Regions from separate parts of the Polaromonas sp. DSP2-3-2b2 genome, predicted to be linked through region 1. Evidence: predicted binding sites of a transcription regulator. Region 1 holds the regulator's gene; the other holds the start of a gene.
What was found. Region 1 encodes FNR, which switches genes on or off when oxygen is low (the NO sensors DNR and NnrR bind a similar motif). Its sites were predicted from a motif close to TTGATNNNNATCAA; they were not measured.

Region 1 (9,710 bases):
TCAGCATGGATCTGCCGGTGGCACTCGGCATGGGCATCACCTTTGCCGTCAGTTCCATGGGCACGTTCGAGCCCGGCGGGATTTTCGGCGCCGAGGTGTATTTCGACTCGTTCACGATGTTTGTATTTTTCCTGCTTACCGGGCGCTGGCTTGAACTGCGCCTGCGCGACCGAACCGCAGGCGCGCTTGAAGCGCTCATGAACCGCCTGCCCGACAGTGTCGAGCGTCGCGGCGCCGACGGCGTTTTCGAGCGTGTGGCCGTGCGGCGGCTCAGCGCGGGCGACGTGATCCGGGTTTTGCCGGGTGAAGCCTTTCCGGCAGATGGAATTATTCTGGATGGCCGCACGCTGGCCGACGAATCGCTGCTGACCGGTGAATCGCGTCCTTTGCCACGCGGCAAGGGAGGGTTCGTGATTGCCGGCAGCCACAACCTTGCGGCCCCGGTGGTGGTGAGGGTTGAGCTCACTGGCGGCCAGACGCGGTTTGCGCAGATCGTCGCACTGATGGAAAGCGCTTCGACCTCCAAGCCGCAATTGGCCCAGCTGGCCGACCGTATCGCCAAGCCTTTTCTTTTGTTTGTGCTGGTGGCCGCTGGCGGGGCCGGCGCCTATTGGTGGTCGCATGACCCGGGCCATGCGCTGATGGTGGCGGTGGCGGTACTGATCGTCACCTGTCCCTGCGCGTTATCGCTGGCCACGCCTGCCGCCATGCTCGCCAGCGCCGGTTCGCTGGCGCGCAGCGGCGTACTGGTCCGGCGTTTGCAGGCATTGGAAGCATTGGCCGCCGTGGACACGGTGGTATTCGACAAAACGGGCACCCTGACCCGCGATGCGTTCGCGCTTGGCGAGGTGCATACCCGCAAGGGCATTTCCAGCGAAGAAGCCCTGGCGATGGCGGCCGCGCTGGCGAAGCATTCCTTGCACCCGGTATCGCGCGCGCTGACAGCGGCAGGGCAGGGTGGCGCAGCGCAGGCAGCCTGGACGGCGCAGGACACACGGGAAACCGCCGGGCAGGGCGTGGCCGGGCGTCTTTGCGGTGCGGGCAATGCGGCATCCTCTGTCATGGCTCGCTTGGGCTCAGCCCGGTTTTGCGATGTGGACCCCCCTGCGACGGCAGCCCTGCATGCATGCCTGAGTGACGACAAAGGATGGGTTGCCACTTTTGAGCTGCAAGAAGACCTGCGCCCCGACGCCCGTGCCACGGTGGCGGCGCTGACGGCTCAAGGCGTCAAGGTTTACCTGTTGTCGGGCGACTTGCCGGAATCGGCCGCCAGCGTTGCCCGGCAGGCCGGCATCGATAACAGCCAGGGGGGCTGTACCCCACAGGACAAGCTCGCCTTTCTGCGCGGCCTCCAGTCTCAGGGGCACCATGTAGCCATGGTGGGCGACGGACTGAACGACGGTCCAGTCTTGGCGGGCGCCCATGTGTCTTTTGCTTTTGGCCAAGCGGTGCCTCTGGCACAGGCCCAATCCGACTTGGTGGTAATGGGGGACCGCCTAGGCACGGTGGCCCAGACCTTGGTGCAGGCGCGACGCACATTTGGCATTGTTCGCCAGAATTTATGGTGGGCGGCTGTTTACAATGCCGTCTGCGTGCCACTGGCCGTGGCCGGCTGGTTGCCTGCATGGCTGGCTGGAATGGGCATGGCGCTCAGCTCGTTACTGGTCGTGCTGAATGCCCTGCGGCTGTCCTCGGCCACTGCACCTCTGGAAAGCCTTTGATGGACATCCTTTTTTTACTCATCCCGTTGTCGGTCATCCTGGTTTTTTTTATTCTGGGTGGCTTGGGCTGGGCTATTTACCGAGGTCAGTTTGAAGACATCGATGCCGAAGGCGAGCGGATCCTTCGTGATGATTGACGCAAGTCAAGTTTAAATTCGTTACATCGCGATATCCTTAAGAAGTTACTAAGTAAAGAAGAGGTAAAAATGACATTTGCCAATACACGGGCCACTACCTACAACGACACCGTTGTACGCCAGTTCGCCATAATGACAGTGGTTTGGGGTGTGGTCGGTATGCTGATGGGCGTGATCATTGCCTCCCAACTGGCTTGGCCCGAATTGAACTTCGGCATTCCTTGGCTCAGCTACGGGCGATTGCGGCCGTTGCACACCAATGCGGTGATTTTTGCATTTGGCTGCTGCGGGCTGATGGGCACGTCCCTGTACGTGGTCCAGCGCACCTGCCAGGTGCGCCTGTTTTCCGACAAGCTGGCTGCGTTTGTTTTCTGGGGCTGGCAACTGGTGATCGTGGCTGCGGCCGTGTCTCTCCCGTTGGGTTACACCCAGAGCAAGGAATACGCAGAACTCGAGTGGCCCATCGACATCCTGATCACACTGGTCTGGGTGGCCTACGCCTTTGTGTTTTTCGGCACCATCGGCACCCGAAAGGTCCGGCACATTTACGTCGCCAACTGGTTTTATGGCGCGTTCATCATCGCCATCGCTATGCTGCACCTGGTCAACAACGCCGCCATCCCGGTCGGTTTCATGAAGTCCTACTCGGCTTACGCCGGTGTGCAGGACGCCATGGTGCAGTGGTGGTATGGGCACAATGCCGTGGGTTTCTTGCTGACGGCAGGCTTCCTGGGCATGATGTACTACTTTATTCCCAAGCAGGCCGAGCGCCCGGTGTACTCGTACCGTCTGTCGATCGTTCACTTTTGGGCGCTGATTTTCACCTACATGTGGGCCGGCCCTCACCACCTGCACTACACCGCACTGCCAGACTGGACCCAGTCGGTCGGCATGGTTTTCTCCCTGATCCTGCTGGCGCCAAGCTGGGGCGGCATGATCAACGGCATCATGACGTTGTCAGGTGCATGGCACAAGCTGCGCGACGACCCAATTCTTCGCTTCCTGATCGTGTCGCTTTCCTTCTACGGCATGAGCACGTTCGAAGGCCCGATGATGGCCATCAAGACTGTCAACGCACTTTCACATTACACCGACTGGACCATTGGACACGTGCATTCAGGCGCCCTGGGCTGGGTCGGCTTGATCACCATCGGCAGCATGTACTACCTGATTCCGCGCCTCTTTGACCAGAAGCAGATGTACAGCATGAAGGCGGTGGAGGTGCATTTCTGGACCGCCACCATCGGCATCGTGATCTACATCGCGGCCATGTGGATTGCCGGCGTCATGCAGGGTCTGATGTGGCGCGCGGTCAACACCGACGGCACGCTGACCTACACTTTCGTCGAGTCGGTCAAGGCGTCGTTCCCCTTCTATGTATTGCGTCTGGTCGGCGGCTTGCTGTACCTCAGTGGCATGGTGATCATGCTCTGGAATACCTACAAGACCGCCACGGCCGGTCGTTCAGTCACTGTCACCATTCCGGCTGCCGTGGCCCACGCTTGAGGAAAACAACAACATGGCTAATCAAAAATCGAGCGGTGGCATTTCTCACGAGAAGGTCGAAACCAACAACTTCCTGATGATCGTGCTGATTTTGCTTGTGCTCTCTGTTGGCGGCTTGGTGGAGATTGTGCCGCTGTTTTTCCAGAAGTCGACGACCGAGCCCATCAAGGGGCTGCAGCCCTACACCGCGCTGCAGGTCATCGGGCGAGACATTTATCAGCGCGAAGGCTGCTACAACTGCCACTCGCAAATGATCCGCCCCTTCCGCGCCGAAACGCTGCGTTACGGTCCTTACTCAGTTGCCGGCGAGTCCGTCTATGACCATCCCTTTCAGTGGGGCAGCAAGCGAACGGGTCCGGACCTGGCGCGGGTAGGTGGCAAGTACAGCGATGAATGGCACCGGATTCACCTGAACAATCCGCGTGATTTGGTTCCCGAATCAAACATGCCTGCCTACCCATGGCTGATGAAAAACATCGTTGACGACACTTCGATCAAAACCCACATGCAGGGACTGCGCACGGTGGGCACGCCCTACACTGACGAGCAGATTGCGTCGGCGGCTACCGATGTCAAAGGGAAAACCGAGATTGAAGCCGTCATCGCCTATCTGCAGGTGCTCGGAATTCACCGCAAATAAGCCGACGAAGGCAGACGATCATGGAAATCAACACACTCAGGTCCATCGTAACGGTGGCCACTTTTCTCGTCTTCATCGGAATCGTCGTGTGGGCGTGGTCTAGCCGCAATGCCAAGGGCTTCGACGAGGCAGCCCAACTGCCCTTTGAACAAGACGAAGACCCACAGCTCCCAAGAACTGGACAAGGAAGAAAAAAATGAGCGATTTCACCAGTAATTTCTGGTCGGTCTACGTGACTGGCATTTCGCTGATCGGCATCTTTGCCTGCTTGCTGCTGCTATGGTTCAGCGGCAAGGCCAAGGCCATGACCGCCAACGACAATACGACCGGGCACGTTTGGGACGGCGACCTGCGCGAGATGAACAACCCATTGCCACGCTGGTGGGTGTGGCTGTTCATCATTACCGTGATTTTTGGGCTGGCTTACCTTGCCATGTATCCCGGCCTTGGCAACTTCGCCGGCAAGTTTGGCTGGAGCCAGGTTGGCCAGTACGAAGCCGAAGTGGCCAAAGGCAACAAAGAAGTTGAGCCACTGTACGCCAGGTTCAACAGCATGAAGCCCGAAGATGTGGCAAGCGATCCTCAAGCCATGGCGATTGGCGAGCGTTTGTTCATGAACAACTGTTCGCAATGCCACGGATCAGATGCCCGTGGCAGCAAGGGATTCCCAAATCTTTCGGACAAGGACTGGCTGCATGGCGGCACACCCGACAAGATTGTTGAAACCTTGGTCGGAGGACGCATTGGCAACATGCCCCCCATGGCTGCCGCCGTAGGAACCCCGGATGATGTGCGCAACGTGGCTCAATATGTTCTGAGCATGTCAGGCAGCCCACACGACTCGGTCAAGGCTTCCCTCGGGAAAAGTAAGTTCGGTGCCTGCGCGGCCTGCCATGGTGTGGATGGAAAAGGCAACCAAGCCATCGGTGCTCCTAACCTGACCGACGATATCTGGCTACACGGATGGGGTGAAAACGCAATCGTGGCCATGATCAATAATGGCAAGGTAAACCAGATGCCTGCGCAAAAGGACAAACTGACCGAATCCCAGATTCGTGTTCTGGCATCGTATGTTTGGAGCTTGTCAAACAAGCCAGGCGCAGTAGCGCTGAATTGATCTTTTACCCGGCAAGGCTTCTACTGGGGCTTTGCATGGAGTAGTACTTGTGGATAATTTAAAGCCAACTCCTCGAAAAGTCATTCCCATCACGGTAATGGCCGGAGAGCAGTTGCAGGCCGCGTCAGCAACTGGCGATGGTGAGACTGGCAGCATTTATCAAGCTCAGAAGAAAATTTATCCACGTAGCGTCACGGGATTTTTTTCAAAGTGGCGCTGGGCCACGGTTTTTATCACCCAGCTAGTCTTCTACGGCCTTCCGTGGCTGGAATGGGGTCAGCGCCAAGCCGTATTGTTTGATCTGGAAGCACGGCGTTTCTATATTCTTGGTCTGGTTCTTTACCCGCAGGATTTCATTTACCTCTCGGGCATCTTGGTCATTTCGGCATTGGCGCTGTTCTTGTTCACGGCTGTGGCCGGTCGCCAGTGGTGCGGTTATGCCTGTCCGCAGACGGTATACACCGAAATCTTTCTCTGGCTTGAAAAAATCACCGAAGGCGACCGCTCGGCACGCCTGCGACTTGATGCAAGCTCCATGTCCGTCAACAAGTTGGCACGCAAGGCCAGCAAGCAGTTTTTGTGGATTGCTCTGGCCTTGTGGACGGGGTTTACCTTTGTCGGTTATTTCACGCCTATCAAGGAACTAAGCGTCAGTTTCATCAATGCAGGCATGGGCCCGTGGGAAACCTTCTGGGTTTTCTTTTATGGATTCGCCACGTATGGCAATGCAGGCTACATGCGCGAGCAGGTCTGCAAGTACATGTGTCCGTATGCCCGGTTTCAGAGCGCGATGTTTGACAAGGACACATTGATTGTCACCTATGACGAGGCGCGCGGTGAACCCCGCGGATCTCGTTCCAAGAAGGCCGATCCGACTGCCCTGAACTTGGGTTCCTGCATTGACTGCACACTTTGTGTCCAGGTCTGCCCGACGGGGATCGACATCCGCAAAGGTCTGCAATACGAGTGCATCAGTTGCGCGGCGTGCATCGATGTGTGCGATACCGTGATGGACAAAATGAACTATCCGCGCGGCCTGATTCGCTATTCAACACAGAATGCGGTGGTACAGGGCTGGGGCAGATCGCAGCTTTTGCGTCGCATATTCCGCCCCAGGGTGCTGGTCTACACGGCCATCTTGCTGGGCGTTACTGCCGCCTTGTTCATTAGTTTGGCGTTGCGCTCCCCATTCAAGGTCGACGTGATTCGTGACCGTGCTTCGCTGGCGCGTATCGTCAGCGGCGGAAAGATCGAAAATGTTTATCGCCTGCAAGTGATGAATGCGACCGAAACCACCCAGCATTACCGCATTACCGCCACAGGCTTGCCGGGTCTGATGCTAGCCTCCGAAGGCACACTCACTGTCGATGCAACCCAAGCGCGCGGGGTTCCTATTACCCTGCAATTGCCGTACGAGGCTGCAAGTCCAGGCTCGCATGAAATCCACTTTGAAATCGAGGCTGTCAACTCGCCTGGACGCGTGGTCGAGAAGTCGGTATTTCTGGTGCCCCGCTAACATATAACAATGGAAATATCATGAACGAAGAACACGGACAACCCTGGTGGAAATTTGGGCATGTGTGGATGGTTTTCGCAGGACCCGCCGTAGTGATCGTCGCCTCATTCATCACCTTGTACCTGGCCATCAAGGTTCCCGATCCTGTCGTGACCAGCTACGGTCAGGCAACGCGGTCGGTTGCAGCGGATCGGGAGGCATCCTCCACCAACATGGCGCCAGCGATGCAGGCCCGAAATCATGCGGCCACAGGTGTCCAGGTGCCTGCCGAGCCTTGAAAAGTGAAGGAAATTCGGTAAGGATCCGTCCATTCAGTCCTCAAGTTGCAAGAAAGATTTAAATTCTATGCTGGCCCAACGAATGATGTGGATTGCATGGCCTGCCTTTCTGGTGGCGGGCGTGATAGAGATGCTGGTGTTTGCCCTGGTTGATCCGCAAAGCCTGCATTGGTTCGGCCAGCCTCTGGCGTTGTCTCGGGACGCCGTCTATACGCTGGCTTTTTTTGTATTCTGGCTGCTGACCATGGTGTCGAGTGCCTTGACGACCCTGCTTGCCATGTCGCCATTCGAAGTAAATCGTCGCGAATTGGCCGCAGATGGTCGGCTCGAAAGCGGTGCCAAAGAAGTGAAGGCAAATTAAAACGTTTGTCAGTCAGCCCACACAGAAAAATTTCAGTGTCAGCAGGTTTTCTGGTTGTTGTTCACGATCAGTTTGAGCGCTTCGGTATCAAGGATGCGCACATGGCGCTGCTTGACTTCCACAATTTTGTCTTCGACGAATTTTGAAAAAGTTCGGCTGACCGTTTCGAGCTTCAAGCCTAGGTAGCTGCCGATTTCCTCTCGCGTCATGCGCAACAGAAGTTCGGATTGCGAGAAGCCGCGAGCATGGAGTCGCTGGACCAGATTGAGTAAAAAGGCGGCCAGGCGCTCCTCTGCGCGCATGCTGCCCAGCAGCAGCATCACGCCATGTTCACGAACGATCTCGCGGCTCATGATCTTGTGCACATGGCGTTGAAGCGATACAACTTCCCTGGACAACTCTTCGATGCGGTCAAACGGCATCACGCACACTTCAGCGTCTTCCAGCGCTACAGCGTCGCAGGTGTGGTGTTCCCTGACGATGCCGTCCAGACCGATGATCTCTCCAGCCATCTGAAAACCGGTAACCTGATTACGACCGTCTTCGGTGGTAATGCATGTTTTGAAAAAGCCGGTGCGGATGGCAAACAGGGACGTGAATTTTTCACCGTTGCTGTACAGGCGGCCGCCGCGTTTGACCTTACGACGTACAGCCACCACTTCCTCGATCCTGTCCATCTCATCGGCCTTCAGGCCCATGGGCATGCAGAGTTCACGAAGGTTGCAATTGGAGCATGCAACTTTTATGGCGGCAGGATTGATGGGCTGGAGTCTGGCGTCGCTTGAGGCTTCTCCGCGCTTGCCCGTCCCCATGGACTCTGGTGTAACCTCAAACATGACATTCTCCTCACGAGGGTTCGTTACATGGTTTTAGACATGCTGACCGCTGACATATGTCAAACAAACAAGGCGAACTTCACGATACATTGGCTGTGCCTGCTCCGTAGCCGCGGGTGCGCGTTCAAGGAACCGTCGCAAACGTACCTGCAGCAGATTGTATGCCCATCCCCATTCACGAACTGATAGGCCGTTTCGATGCTCTGGGGCACCGTTACACCTCATATCCGACGACAGACCGCTTCGTGGAGGCCTTCACGTCCGAACAGCTAGCGCAGGCACTCGCGCAGCGCCGAAACGGGGCGGCTGCCATGCGGTTGCCGCTGTCGCTTTACGTGCACATTCCTTTTTGCGAATCGCTTTGCTATTACTGTACCTGCCACAAGATCATCACCAAACACCATGAGCGCGGTGAAACTTATCTGCGCTACCTTGGTCGCGAGCTTGATTTGTACACTGCCCATCTGGGCACGGGTCAAGCGGTCAGCCTGCTCGATCTGGGCGGCGGAAGCCCTACCTTTCTAAATGATGGCGAACTGCGCCAGTTGATGGCCATGCTGCGGCGTAGTTTCCAGTTTGCACCGGGCGGAGAGTATTCCATTGAAGTCGATCCACGAACCGTTGATCCCGCGCGACTTGCCACGCTGGCGGAACTGGGATTTAACCGGCTGAGCTTCGGGGTCCAGGATTTCGATCCGGCGGTGCAAAAAGCGGTCCATCGCATCCAGCCTGCCGAGCAGGTTTTTTCATTGGTCGAAGCCGCGCGTCTGAGGGGTTTTGAATCTGTCAGTATTGACCTGATCCACGGGCTGCCGCGACAAACGCCGGAGTCGTTTGACCGCACGCTGGCGCAGGTCCTGCAACTGCGGCCGGACCGAATCGCCCTGTATGCCTACGCCCATCTGCCCCAGCGTTTCAAGCCGCAACGCCGGATTGATGCGGCTGAACTGCCTGGCGCCAGCGCTAGGCTCTCCATGTTGTCGCACACTCTTTCGGCTTTTCAGGATGCCGGTTATGTGCACGTCGGCATGGATTACTTTGCCCTGCCTGACGATGCGCTGGCGGTTGCCAAACGCCAAGGCCGCCTGCACCGCAATTTCCAGGGTTATAGCATCCAGCCCGACTGCGACCTGATCGGCCTGGGGGTCTCGGCCATTGGCAAGGTAGGCGCAGCTTACAGCCAGAATTCCAGGACCCTGGAAGAGTATTACGACCACCTGGACCAAGGGCAATTGCCCGTCGTGCGGGGGCTGGCGCTGTCCCGCGACGACCTGGTGCGGCGCAGTGTCATCATGGCGCTGCTGTGCCAGGGCCAGTTGGAGTTCGAGTCGATTGAACTGGGGTTTTTGATTGATTTCAAAAGTTATTTTGCCGCCGAACTGGAGCAGCTTTGCGCCATGCAGGCGCAGGGCGTGGTGGAGGTTAGCGACACCGGCCTTCAGGTGACGGCGATGGGCTGGTATGTGGTGCGGGGTGTAGCCATGGTCTTTGACCGTTACCTTCAGGCTGACCGTACGCGTGCAAGGTTTTCCCGGATCATTTAGAACGCTCTGATGCAAACTTCGCTGGCCATGACGGCCTTACTGATGGGACTGGCC
Region 2 (9,710 bases), on a different contig from region 1:
TTGGGCGTCTGGTCCGACGGCATGCGGGCCACGATGGCCGAATGGAACTGGGCATAGCTGCCGCTGAAAGACCCGCCGTTCCAGACTTCCTTCAGGCGCTGGGTGAACAGGCCGTTGGCGTCGCCGTCGGACGACAGCTGGTTGTCTTGGCAGCCTGAAATCAATGTCACGCTGGCATTGACCGACGCGCGGTGCGTCCACTGGCTGACCTCGTAATTGCTTTTATTGGCCAGGTAGTTGGCATGGACGGCGGCCGGATCGGCGGCGCGCACGCGGGGCGGCGCATTCACCGGACGGCCGTACTGGGCGGCAAATTCGGCGCTCTTGAACTTTTTCTGGAAACTCATCACGCGCGCAACCGTGCCGCTGTGGCAGCTGTCGGACAGCAGGAAAATGCGCACGCCGGCGGCAAAGCTGGACCACAGGCCATTCAGTTCGTCGTCGAGCAGCTGGCGGTCCCAGAGCACCCAGGTTTCGTCCTTTCCGTCGGGCTCGTCGCCGGTCGCATCAATGATCTGCGAGCCGTGCCCGGAGTAGGTCACCAGGCAGATGTCGCCCGCCGCCAGCTGGCGCGCCGCCTGGCCGATTGAGCGCGTCACCTCGGACGCCGTGGCCTGCGCGTCGGTGAGCATCGTCGCGGTGTAGCCGAGCTGGGTGGCGATCTGGTTCATGTCGCGGGCGTCGTTGATGCAGCCTGCCAGTTCCCCGTTCCATCCGTTGTAGGCGGCCGGGTTGACAAAATTCAGCCCGATATTGACAGCAATTCCTTTTGCCATTTGAGCGCTCCTTGGGTTGTCTTCGGTTAGACGGAAATCATGTCCGCCGTCAGGGTGACGATGTTGCTGCGAGCCTCCATGTCCCAGGCCTGCCACGGGACCAATTCCGCAGGCTTGCCGGGAAAGACCTTGGTCACCTGGAACTCGACGATGCGCGCCGCCAGGTAGGTGGTGAGCGGCAGCAGAAAATTGACCGCGCCGCGACGGCTGTCCATGCCGACCCGGTAAACGCCGGGCACGCCCTGCAGCCGGGCGTCGAGGTCGAGCCGGGTCAGGCCGTGGTTTTCGTAATTGACCATGTCGAGGAACACCACGTTGCATTCAATCTCCTCGATCATGGCGCGGACTTCTTCAAAGCTCGGGTTGCCGTCGTCCAGCGGCACCGCATCGGCATAAGCCGCCGTGTAGCCGGCGGGCGCGGCAATGTCTATCGAGGCGCCTGGCGCCAGCGTCGCCTCCACCGCGATACGAACCGGCTCGGCCGGCCCGTTGAACAAATAAACATCATTCACCGCCACAGAGCCTTCGACCCGGTTGGTCAATTGCAGCTGGTCGCCCTTGGGCAGCAAAGCGATGGGGCCGTGCATCCACGGCCCGGTGATGCGCCCCAGGTGCACCGACAGCGCCGACGTGACCACGCTGCCGTCTTCCAGCACAAAGCGGGCGGAACCGCTCAAGCCGGTGTTCTGGATCACGGTTTTCAGCAGCAAGGCGCTGGTCAGGTCGGTGGACAGCGCCGTGTGCAGGCATTCGGGCGTGGCCGAGGTGACGGCTTCGATGGGCGGCGTCGAGGTCAGGTTCCAGCTGAATTCGGTGCGCTGGGCCAGCATGTTTGGAAGTTCGAGCACCGGGCTGGCGGCCTCAAGCAGCAACCGGCGGCGCAGGTCTTCCACCTCGTAGGGCGAGAGCGACGGGCCGAGCATGGCCTCGAAGCGGATGCGGTTGTTGGCCGGCTGGTCGGCGTCCAGCGCCGCATAGACGATCAGCGCCGGGCGGTACTCGCGCTCGGCCGTACCGGGCGCATAGCGGGTGATCTCGTAGCGCAGCGGCACCAAAAGAAAACGGCCGGGCTGCCTGAGGTTGCGAAACACGCGGTAATTCGGCCGGTTCAGCGCAACCACTTCCTGGTAGGCCAGCGACGAAGCCTGGCCCAGGCGAAAGGCCTCGGCGCAGCCAATCGACACCGTGGCCACCGCCTGCTTTTCGCGGTAGAAAGCGCCCAACTCGGCGCACGAAAAAAACGCATCAAACGACTGCTGGCGGATGGTGGTGCGCTGGACATACTGAAACTTCGACGGCAGGGCAATGGCGACGGTCGAATTGCTGAGGCGCCCGGCCAGCGTGAGGCTAGCGAGATTGGGTTTGGTCGCCTGAAGCGCACCGGGCCGCATGACAAACTCGCGCCCGCCCGAGGCCACCAGGATGCTGTCGGAATCCATGCGCGGCTTGGCCACCAGCACCGCACTGGAAATCTTGCCGCCCAGCACCAGTTGCGGCCGACTCAGAACCGGCGCATAGCCGGAAAACTGGAAAGCCACCTCCAGCCGCGCCGGCTCGCTTTGAAAGCCGGCCGTGGACAGTGAACCGTAGGCAGTGCGGGCGGCGTCGTTCATCAGTTCCACCGTGACCTGCAGCCGGTTGCCCGAGCGCGCCACAGCACCCCGGCAACTGGCCCTTTTGAGCGCACCGGAGGCGTCGTCGATGTACGGAACGCTCAGCGTGACCGAGGGCTCGACCGGCTCGATCATGCGAGGCGTGAAGGAAGAGTTCGCCGCCAGCGCGGCGCTGGTCGCCGCCGAAGGCGACAGTTCCAGCGTGAAGCGCAGGCTGGCGCGAATGACCGGCCTGCCCGATGCGCTGGTGCCGATGCGTTCGAATTCAAACAGAAACGGGCTGGTGCTTGGTGCCTCGCTGGCCGCAGGCCGCAACAAAGTAATGGCCGGCAGATACCAGCGCAGGCGGGGGTTGCTCCTGTCGCTGAGCAGCGGGGTATTCAGGTCGCCCAGGATGGGAAGCGATTCGGCGGCAATATCGGGACGAACGAAAACGGCCTCGGGCAGCAGGTAGTGCGCCACGGCAGGGCGTGAAACCGCCCCGGTGCCGGACACCGGCTCCTGAATGCGGATGGCCTGGGTCGAGATCAGATGGGCCGTGACTAACGGCTGCTGCGACGGCTTCAAGGTGGCGGCCACGGTCTGAATCCGGCTGCCCGCCAGCATCGCGCCCATGCCGACCGCGCCCCGGCTGGCCCGCGAACTGCTGCGCCTCAAGGTTTCGAGCGCAGGGCCGCCCTGCAGGTTGCCCGACGGGCCGACCACGCTGATGCAGGCTGCCCGGTCGGCGGGGCTCAGAGCATTGCCCAGCACGGCCTGAAGCGGGCACGACACATCAATAGCGCGCAACCGCCCTTCTTCGTCCTCGCAGCTGGAACCGGGTGCCGGGCGGCGGCCCAGCAAGGCGCCCTCCCGGCTGGGCACCAGCAGGCTGTCGCAGGCCCGGCGAAAGGCGGGAAACAGCTCGGGCGCGAGCCGCAACTGATCGAAAACCTGCTGAAAGGCGTTTTCCGCCAGCGTGCCCTCCAGCGCCACCGCCTTGAGCCGGTCCCACAGCTCGGCGGGCGAGACGCCTTGCGCAAAGGCGAAGGCCGGCGCGGCGGCGCGGTATTCAACATGCGCTTTGAGTTCCAGTGGGCCGGGCACGTCATTGAGCGCATCGAGCACCGCCAGGGTTTGCTCGCGGTTGAGCGGCGTGTGCAGCGCGCCGCGCAGCAGCGGCGCGCTCAGGCTGGCCGTGGCAAAGGCCGGCTGTCCGGCTGAATGCAGCAACACCCGTGCCTGGCGCGCAAAGACCGGCTGCGCCTGCGGGGACTTGGCGCTGGCCGCTGGCAGCCGGTAGCTCAGCTCCATGCCAAGGTAGCTTGAGATGAGCAGCGGGCGGATCGAATCTTCACCGGCGGCAGGGGCGCGCGACAACAGCAGCACCAGCGAGAACATCGGCGATGTCTTTCCCGCCACCAGCTGCGGAACATCCAGAACGCCATGGCGCAGGGGTTTGTCTTGATCCCCGCCCATGGGCCGGACAGGCTCGACTGGCCGTTGCATCGGCGGCTCGGCTACCCGTTCGCGCAACGGCGAAGGGCTGAGGGTTGAGGGCATTGTCATAGACCACCCCGCTTGGGTAATTCATCCGATACGGCCGGGCAGACGCTTGGTTTGAAGGCGCCTGCCCGGCGCCGCCTGGGAACAGCTCAGGTATTGACCCAGCCTTCAGGGTCCTGGCTTTCGCCGCTGGACACCGTCTGGCGCGAGGCGGCCTTGCCTTTGCCGCCTTTGGCGCCCCTGGCCGATTCATAGCCGTCGTCTTGCCTGAAGCCTTCCACCGCGTCGGCATCGGCGCTGACCCGGTAGCCGCTGACTTCGCCAAAAGATGGCCGTTCGCGCGGTGCCTGCGGCTCGGTGGGTGGCGACGGCGGCTGAACAGCCACCGGCGTCGCGACGGGAGGCTGCTCCACAGGCGTGACGCCGGGAGGCGGTGGCGGCTGGCCCGTGCCGCCAACCGCATCCGGCGGTGCCGGCGGCGTGGCGGTGCCCGCGCCGGTTCCGCCTGCGCCGGCATCGAGCCCGTCGGCGGCGCGCACCACCACGTCAAGGAACATCTCGCGCTGCGTCAGCGATCGCTTGGTCACGCCGGGGTCATCGGCCATCGGCACGTTGATCATGATCGCGCCGTTGCCGATGGCGTTTTCCCACGGGCCGGTCCAGGCCTGGCCCTTGGTGGTCAGCGTGCCGCGCACCGTGACATTGACGCGGTACTGGTAGTCGGTCTTGAAGTCGGCCTGGCCGGTGTAGATGCGCCAGAAGCGCGGCTCCAGCTGGTCGGACGACAGGAAGCGAAAACGCGTGACCTTGTCGGCCCGGTTCTTGCCGTCGGCGCGCTGGCCCTTGGCGCGCATTTCCACCTCGACGATCTCGGCGGTGGACTGGAGCTCGACGCTGAGCGCAATCGGCCCGACATCCAGGGTGCCCGCCGAGTCGGCGCGCACTTCCATGATGTTGTCGTTGGACAGCGTGCCGTTGGCGCCGGGGTCCAGGTCAATCACGTTTTGCTCGACATCGATATGGAAGAACGGAAACTCGCTTTCGGTCGGAGGCTCCAGCAAATGGATCTTGCGCTTCATGTAGGTGGCGTCAGGCTCCCACAAGGCGGGCGGATTCGAGACCTCGCCCTTGCGCCACTGGATCCAGACCGGCCGGAAGGTCAGGTCGGGCGAGTCGCTCTTCTGGAAGGTGGCGGGCTTCCAGCCAATCGAGCCGCCCGAATCGGGGTAGCCGACCTGCGCCGAGATGAAGGCCACCGGCTCGCCAGCCCAGTTTCGGGCCTTGTCGGGCCAGTTAACCACCGGCTTGACGATACGGAACAGCTTGCGGTTAATCAGGCCCAGCACCAAGCGCTGGAAGTACTTGCCCTCGGCCTTGGGATCGTTCCTGATCTCGTTGTAGAAGCCTTCGAGTGAGCTGGAAATGGTGTGTGGCTGGTTGTAGCGGAAATAGCGCGTTTCCTCATACTTCAGGTCGAGCTGGGTTTCATCGCGCCGGAACTTCAGCGCCAAGCCCGCGTTATAGCCAAACAGCGAGCCGAACAGGCCGCCGCCCGAGGTGGATGCCTGGGCGGGTTCGACCTGCGGAGGGGGCGGGTCGAAAATCACCTTCTTGGCCTGCTCGGTGAACTGCGTGACGATCAGGTCGATGCGCTGGTTGATCATCTTTTCCATTTCCTGCGCGCCCGGCATGGTGCCGTCGATATCGACCTCGACCTTGATGTCGCCGTTGACCCGCAGCTTGTTGAACTCGGCCTTGATGTCGGCGGAGAACCACAGGTAGCGGGCGTTCACGTGGGTCGCGAAAGCCTTGAAGATGCGCTCCCAGCTGCCAACGATCTTCACCCGCATGAGCTGCGACCACATCGGCATGACCAGGTTCTGCGTCACGAACAGCGGACTGTAGGTGCCATGAAAGCCGGCCCAGACGATCTCGCTGGGGATCGGGCCGATCACGCCGCCATAGGCGTTCTCGCCGCCGGTGATGGAGCCCGGGCCGCTGCCCTGGATGCGCCAGGCCCAGGCGTCGAGCTGCGCGCCACGGAAATTGCGGCCGTGCGGCACCGGCGCCCAGGCCGAGCGCGAGCCAAGCTGCATGAAGTCGCGGCTGCGCGGGCCTTCGGGCGCGCCGGGTTCGCCGCCCCCGGGCGTGGGGTTGGCCACCCCGCCGCCGCCGCCGACATCCGTGCCCATGCCGGGTGTGGCACCCGAGGCATCGGGCGCCAGGCTGGAAATGGCGGTCTGGTTGGAGGTGATGGGCGCAATGCGTATCTGCGGGGCGACGCGCGTGCGCAGGCCCCAGTATTTGTCGTTGCGCCCGCTGAAGCGTTCCAGAATCTGCGCTTCAGCCTGTTTGAGCACGCTGGGCGGAAAGCGCGACGTCGTGGTCAGCGACAGCACGCCGCCCGAGGTTTCCCCCTTGTCGATGCCGGCGATGCTTTCATCGAACACGCCGACAAAATGAATGTGCCGGAACTTGAAGTCGTTGTTGGCCGCATTGCGCGCCAGCCGGACTTTTTCCGGAATGTAGTAGAAAACGGGGGGCTTGCGCTCGCGCTGCAAGGCATCGTTGTTGCGATCCGGCAGGAAAAGCAGCGTATGCCCCTCCCCCGCTTCGTCCTGAATGACAAACTCTTCGAAGCCACCGGCAAAAACCGGGCCTACAGGATCGGACATATCGGGTTCTCCTCTGGTTGAGTTCAGGGCTTCCAGGTATTGAATGCCCTGCCATCACGAAGGAATTTTTCAGGCAATCTGTTCTTCGCGATGCGCAAATTTATACGCCTGTCCCCGTCAAGCATCAACCGGCCGCAAGCCGGCCAAGTTACAACTGACGCGCGTGCTAGATAACCTGGCTTGATCAAACAGGCGCTTTCAGCAGAAAGGGTAATAGGCCTGATTTGTAAATTTTTATATAAAACAACAAAGACAGCTCGACCTCAAAATCACCCACCCGAAAGCGCGAGACCCAAGCTCAACCTGAAACGCCTGTTGCAATCTGCAGCAAAACAGTGTGGCTTGCGAAACGTGAAACCACCATGACAGCCCCCCCGGATGCCGCGCCGATGCCAGCCGGGGGGCGTTAACCCTTGAAAACCGGGGGACTTGACCTGACCGGGCGGCTGTGACATGGTGAACCAGACCATTTTCAAAAACCAAGGAAAGAAACCCAAGCATGTTCAAGCACATCCTCCTGGCCACCGACGGCTCAGCAGCTTCCGAGCACGCCGCACAGATTGCCGTGGACATGGCCCGCACCCACGGCGCCCGGCTGACGTCGCTTTATGTGGTCGATCCGTATCCTTATCTGGGCATTGGCGAATCCAATCCGCTGGGTTTCCAGTCTTATATGTCCGCCGCCCATGAACACGCCACGCAGGCGCATGCCAAGGTCGCCGACCTGTGCGGCCAGGGCAGCGCGCCGGTGGCGCTGGCCACCCGCATCTCGGAGGACCTGACCGCGTCCGAGGGCATTGTGACGACCGCCAGGGACGAAGGCGCCGACCTGATCGTCATGGGTTCGCACGGCCGCACCGGCCTGGCGCGGCTGGTGGTCGGCAGCGTGACCGCCAAGGTGCTGGCGGCCGCATTGATTCCTGTGCTGATCACGCGCTAGGATGCCGCCCATGACCGACGACATGCGCGCACTCCCGCCGCCGCCCCGCAAGCTGTGGGTGCGGGCGCTGCTGATGATCCTGCTGGCGGCGGCGTTCCAGCTGGCGGCCTCGGTGCTGCTGTTTCTTTGCGTGCTGCAACTGGTGCTGGCCGCCGCCAGCGCGCCCAACCCGAGGCTGCAGCAGCTGGGCCGCAGCCTGGGCCGCTACCTGTTGCAGATTGCCGAGTTTGAAAGCTTCGGCAGCGAAGAACTGCCCTTCCCGTTCAGCCCCTGGCCGGCGGGCAACGGTCAGATCAATCTGTAGCTATAGCGCGAAATCTCCCTGGCTGTCCCTCACGGCGCACAAGGCGCCTGACCGTCTTTCGCTACTGTATTCATAGCTGCCCATGCACACCACGAATGCGCCAGAGGCATATTTCATGCTGAAATTTCTGCTTTCTGGCTAAAAACGAATAAGCAATGCGCTCTAGCGGCCTGCATGCTGTCCGGGCCACTGTTCGTCTTGCCCTCAAATCGATGCACTGGAAGCGTGCAAAAAATACCGCATCGCACCATATTGGCGCAAATAATTCATTTTAAAAATTTATTGAATCAAATAATTTACTCTGATAGAGTGACGGCTACCGGACAGCTTTTTTCTTCTCGCCAAGCCGGCCTCCCGCCCTTTCACCGTTTCCATTCACTGGAGTCAGACAGCATGAAATTCAAACTCTGCGCCGCAATGCTCACCCTGGCCGCCTCGGCTGCCGTCCCGGCTTTTGCCGCCGACTGGACGGTCGGCGCCAACGTCGGCAACGTGCCCTGGGAATTCCAGGACGCCAGCGGCAAGATCATCGGCTTTGAAATCGACCTGGTCAACGAAGCCGCCAAACGCGCCGGCAAGACCGTGCAGATTGAAAACATTCCGTTCAACGGCCTGTTCTCGGCGGTGCAGTCGGGCCGCATCCAGATTGCGGTGTCGTCCATCACCATCACACCCAAGCGCCTGGAATCGGTGGCCTTTGCCCAGCCTTACTACGACAGCGACCAGTCGCTGTCGGTGCTCAAGGCCACCAAGATCAACAGCCTGGAAGACACCGCCGGCAAGACCATCGGCGTGGACACCGGTTCCACCGGCGACATGTACGCCACGCAAAACACCGCCAAATACAAGATTGCCACGATCACCCGCTATGAAGGCCTGGCCCCGGCCATGCTCGACCTGGCGGCGCGGCGCATCGACGGCTATATCAGCGACATTCCGGCGGTCGAGTACTACATCAAGGACAAGCCGCAGTACCGCATCGCCGCGCGCATTCCCACCGGCGAGCGTTACTCGTTCATGACGGCGAAGAACTGGCCTGAAGGCGCACGGCTCAACGACATCCTGACGGAAATGAAAAAAGACGGCTTCCTGTCGAAAACCCACCAGAAATGGTTCGGCACCGTGCCGCCTGCCGACTCGTCCACCGTCAAGGTCATGGACGTTCCGAAGCTGTAAGCGGCCATCGCCACCGGCGGCCCAAGGCTGCCGGTGCGCGGCTTCTTTCCTGAATCCGGCAACGACCCCACCCACCCAACAGGCCCATACGCATGGATTTGATCGACACCTTTTTCAACTGGAGCGTGCTGCGCGGCGCGCTGCCGATGCTGATGCAGGGTCTGGGCATCACCGTCATGTTGGGCGCACTGAGCATCGTGCTGGGCCTAGCCGGCGGGCTGCTGCTGGCGCTGGTGAGGCTGTACGGCCCGTCCCCGGTGCGCGCCACGGCCCGCATCTACATCGACGTGTTCCGCTCGATTCCGATCCTGGTGTTGCTGGTGCTGGTGTATTACGCCCTGCCTTTTGTGGGCGTTCGCCTGTCGTCATTCGCTTCGACGGTGCTGACGCTGTCGCTGGTATCAAGCGCCTATGCCGCCGAAATTTTCCGCTCGGGCATCGAGGCACTGCCCAAGGGCCAGTTCGAGGCATCCGAAGCCATGGGGCTGAACTTCCTGGACACCATGCGCGATGTGGTGCTGCCGCAGGCCTTTCGCATCGTGGTGCCGCCGCTGACCAGCAACTGCATCAATGTGCTCAAGGACACCGCGCTGGCATCGGTCGTGGCCATGCCCGACCTGCTCAAGCAGGCCACGCAGGCGCAGGCCCTGGCCGCCAACCCGACGCCGCTGATCGGCGCCGCCCTGCTCTACCTGCTCCTGCTGCTGCCGCTGGTGCGGCTGGTCGGCTACTTTGAAGCGC

Region 2: ACP7AD_RS07670 (universal stress protein) is a predicted target of FNR. The motif match lies at 6,783-6,796, and genes of this name have one in related genera.

The regions. Positions count from the first base shown of each region.
Region 1 covers NZ_JAFCTH010000020.1:11,035-20,744, forward strand. Annotated here, with positions in the region: gene ACP7AD_RS14775 (heavy metal translocating P-type ATPase) at 1-1,721, shown strand, start outside; gene ccoS (cbb3-type cytochrome oxidase assembly protein CcoS) at 1,721-1,858, shown strand; gene ccoN (cytochrome-c oxidase, cbb3-type subunit I) at 1,928-3,364, shown strand; gene ccoO (cytochrome-c oxidase, cbb3-type subunit II) at 3,378-4,004, shown strand; gene ACP7AD_RS14795 (cbb3-type cytochrome oxidase subunit 3) at 4,025-4,204, shown strand; gene ccoP (cytochrome-c oxidase, cbb3-type subunit III) at 4,201-5,121, shown strand; gene ccoG (cytochrome c oxidase accessory protein CcoG) at 5,171-6,637, shown strand; gene ACP7AD_RS14810 (nitrogen fixation protein FixH) at 6,658-6,915, shown strand; gene ACP7AD_RS14815 (hypothetical protein) at 6,983-7,276, shown strand; gene fnr (fumarate/nitrate reduction transcriptional regulator Fnr) at 7,315-8,037, opposite strand; gene hemN (oxygen-independent coproporphyrinogen III oxidase) at 8,274-9,656, shown strand; gene ACP7AD_RS14830 (sulfite exporter TauE/SafE family protein) at 9,666-9,710, shown strand, end outside.
Region 2 covers NZ_JAFCTH010000006.1:132,877-142,586, reverse strand. Annotated here, with positions in the region: gene ACP7AD_RS07685 (caspase family protein) at 1-776, opposite strand, end outside; gene ACP7AD_RS07680 (hypothetical protein) at 803-3,937, opposite strand; gene ACP7AD_RS07675 (hypothetical protein) at 4,024-6,549, opposite strand; gene ACP7AD_RS07670 (universal stress protein) at 7,049-7,489, shown strand; gene ACP7AD_RS07665 (DUF4389 domain-containing protein) at 7,500-7,793, shown strand; gene ACP7AD_RS07660 (transporter substrate-binding domain-containing protein) at 8,187-8,969, shown strand; gene ACP7AD_RS07655 (amino acid ABC transporter permease) at 9,062-9,710, shown strand, end outside.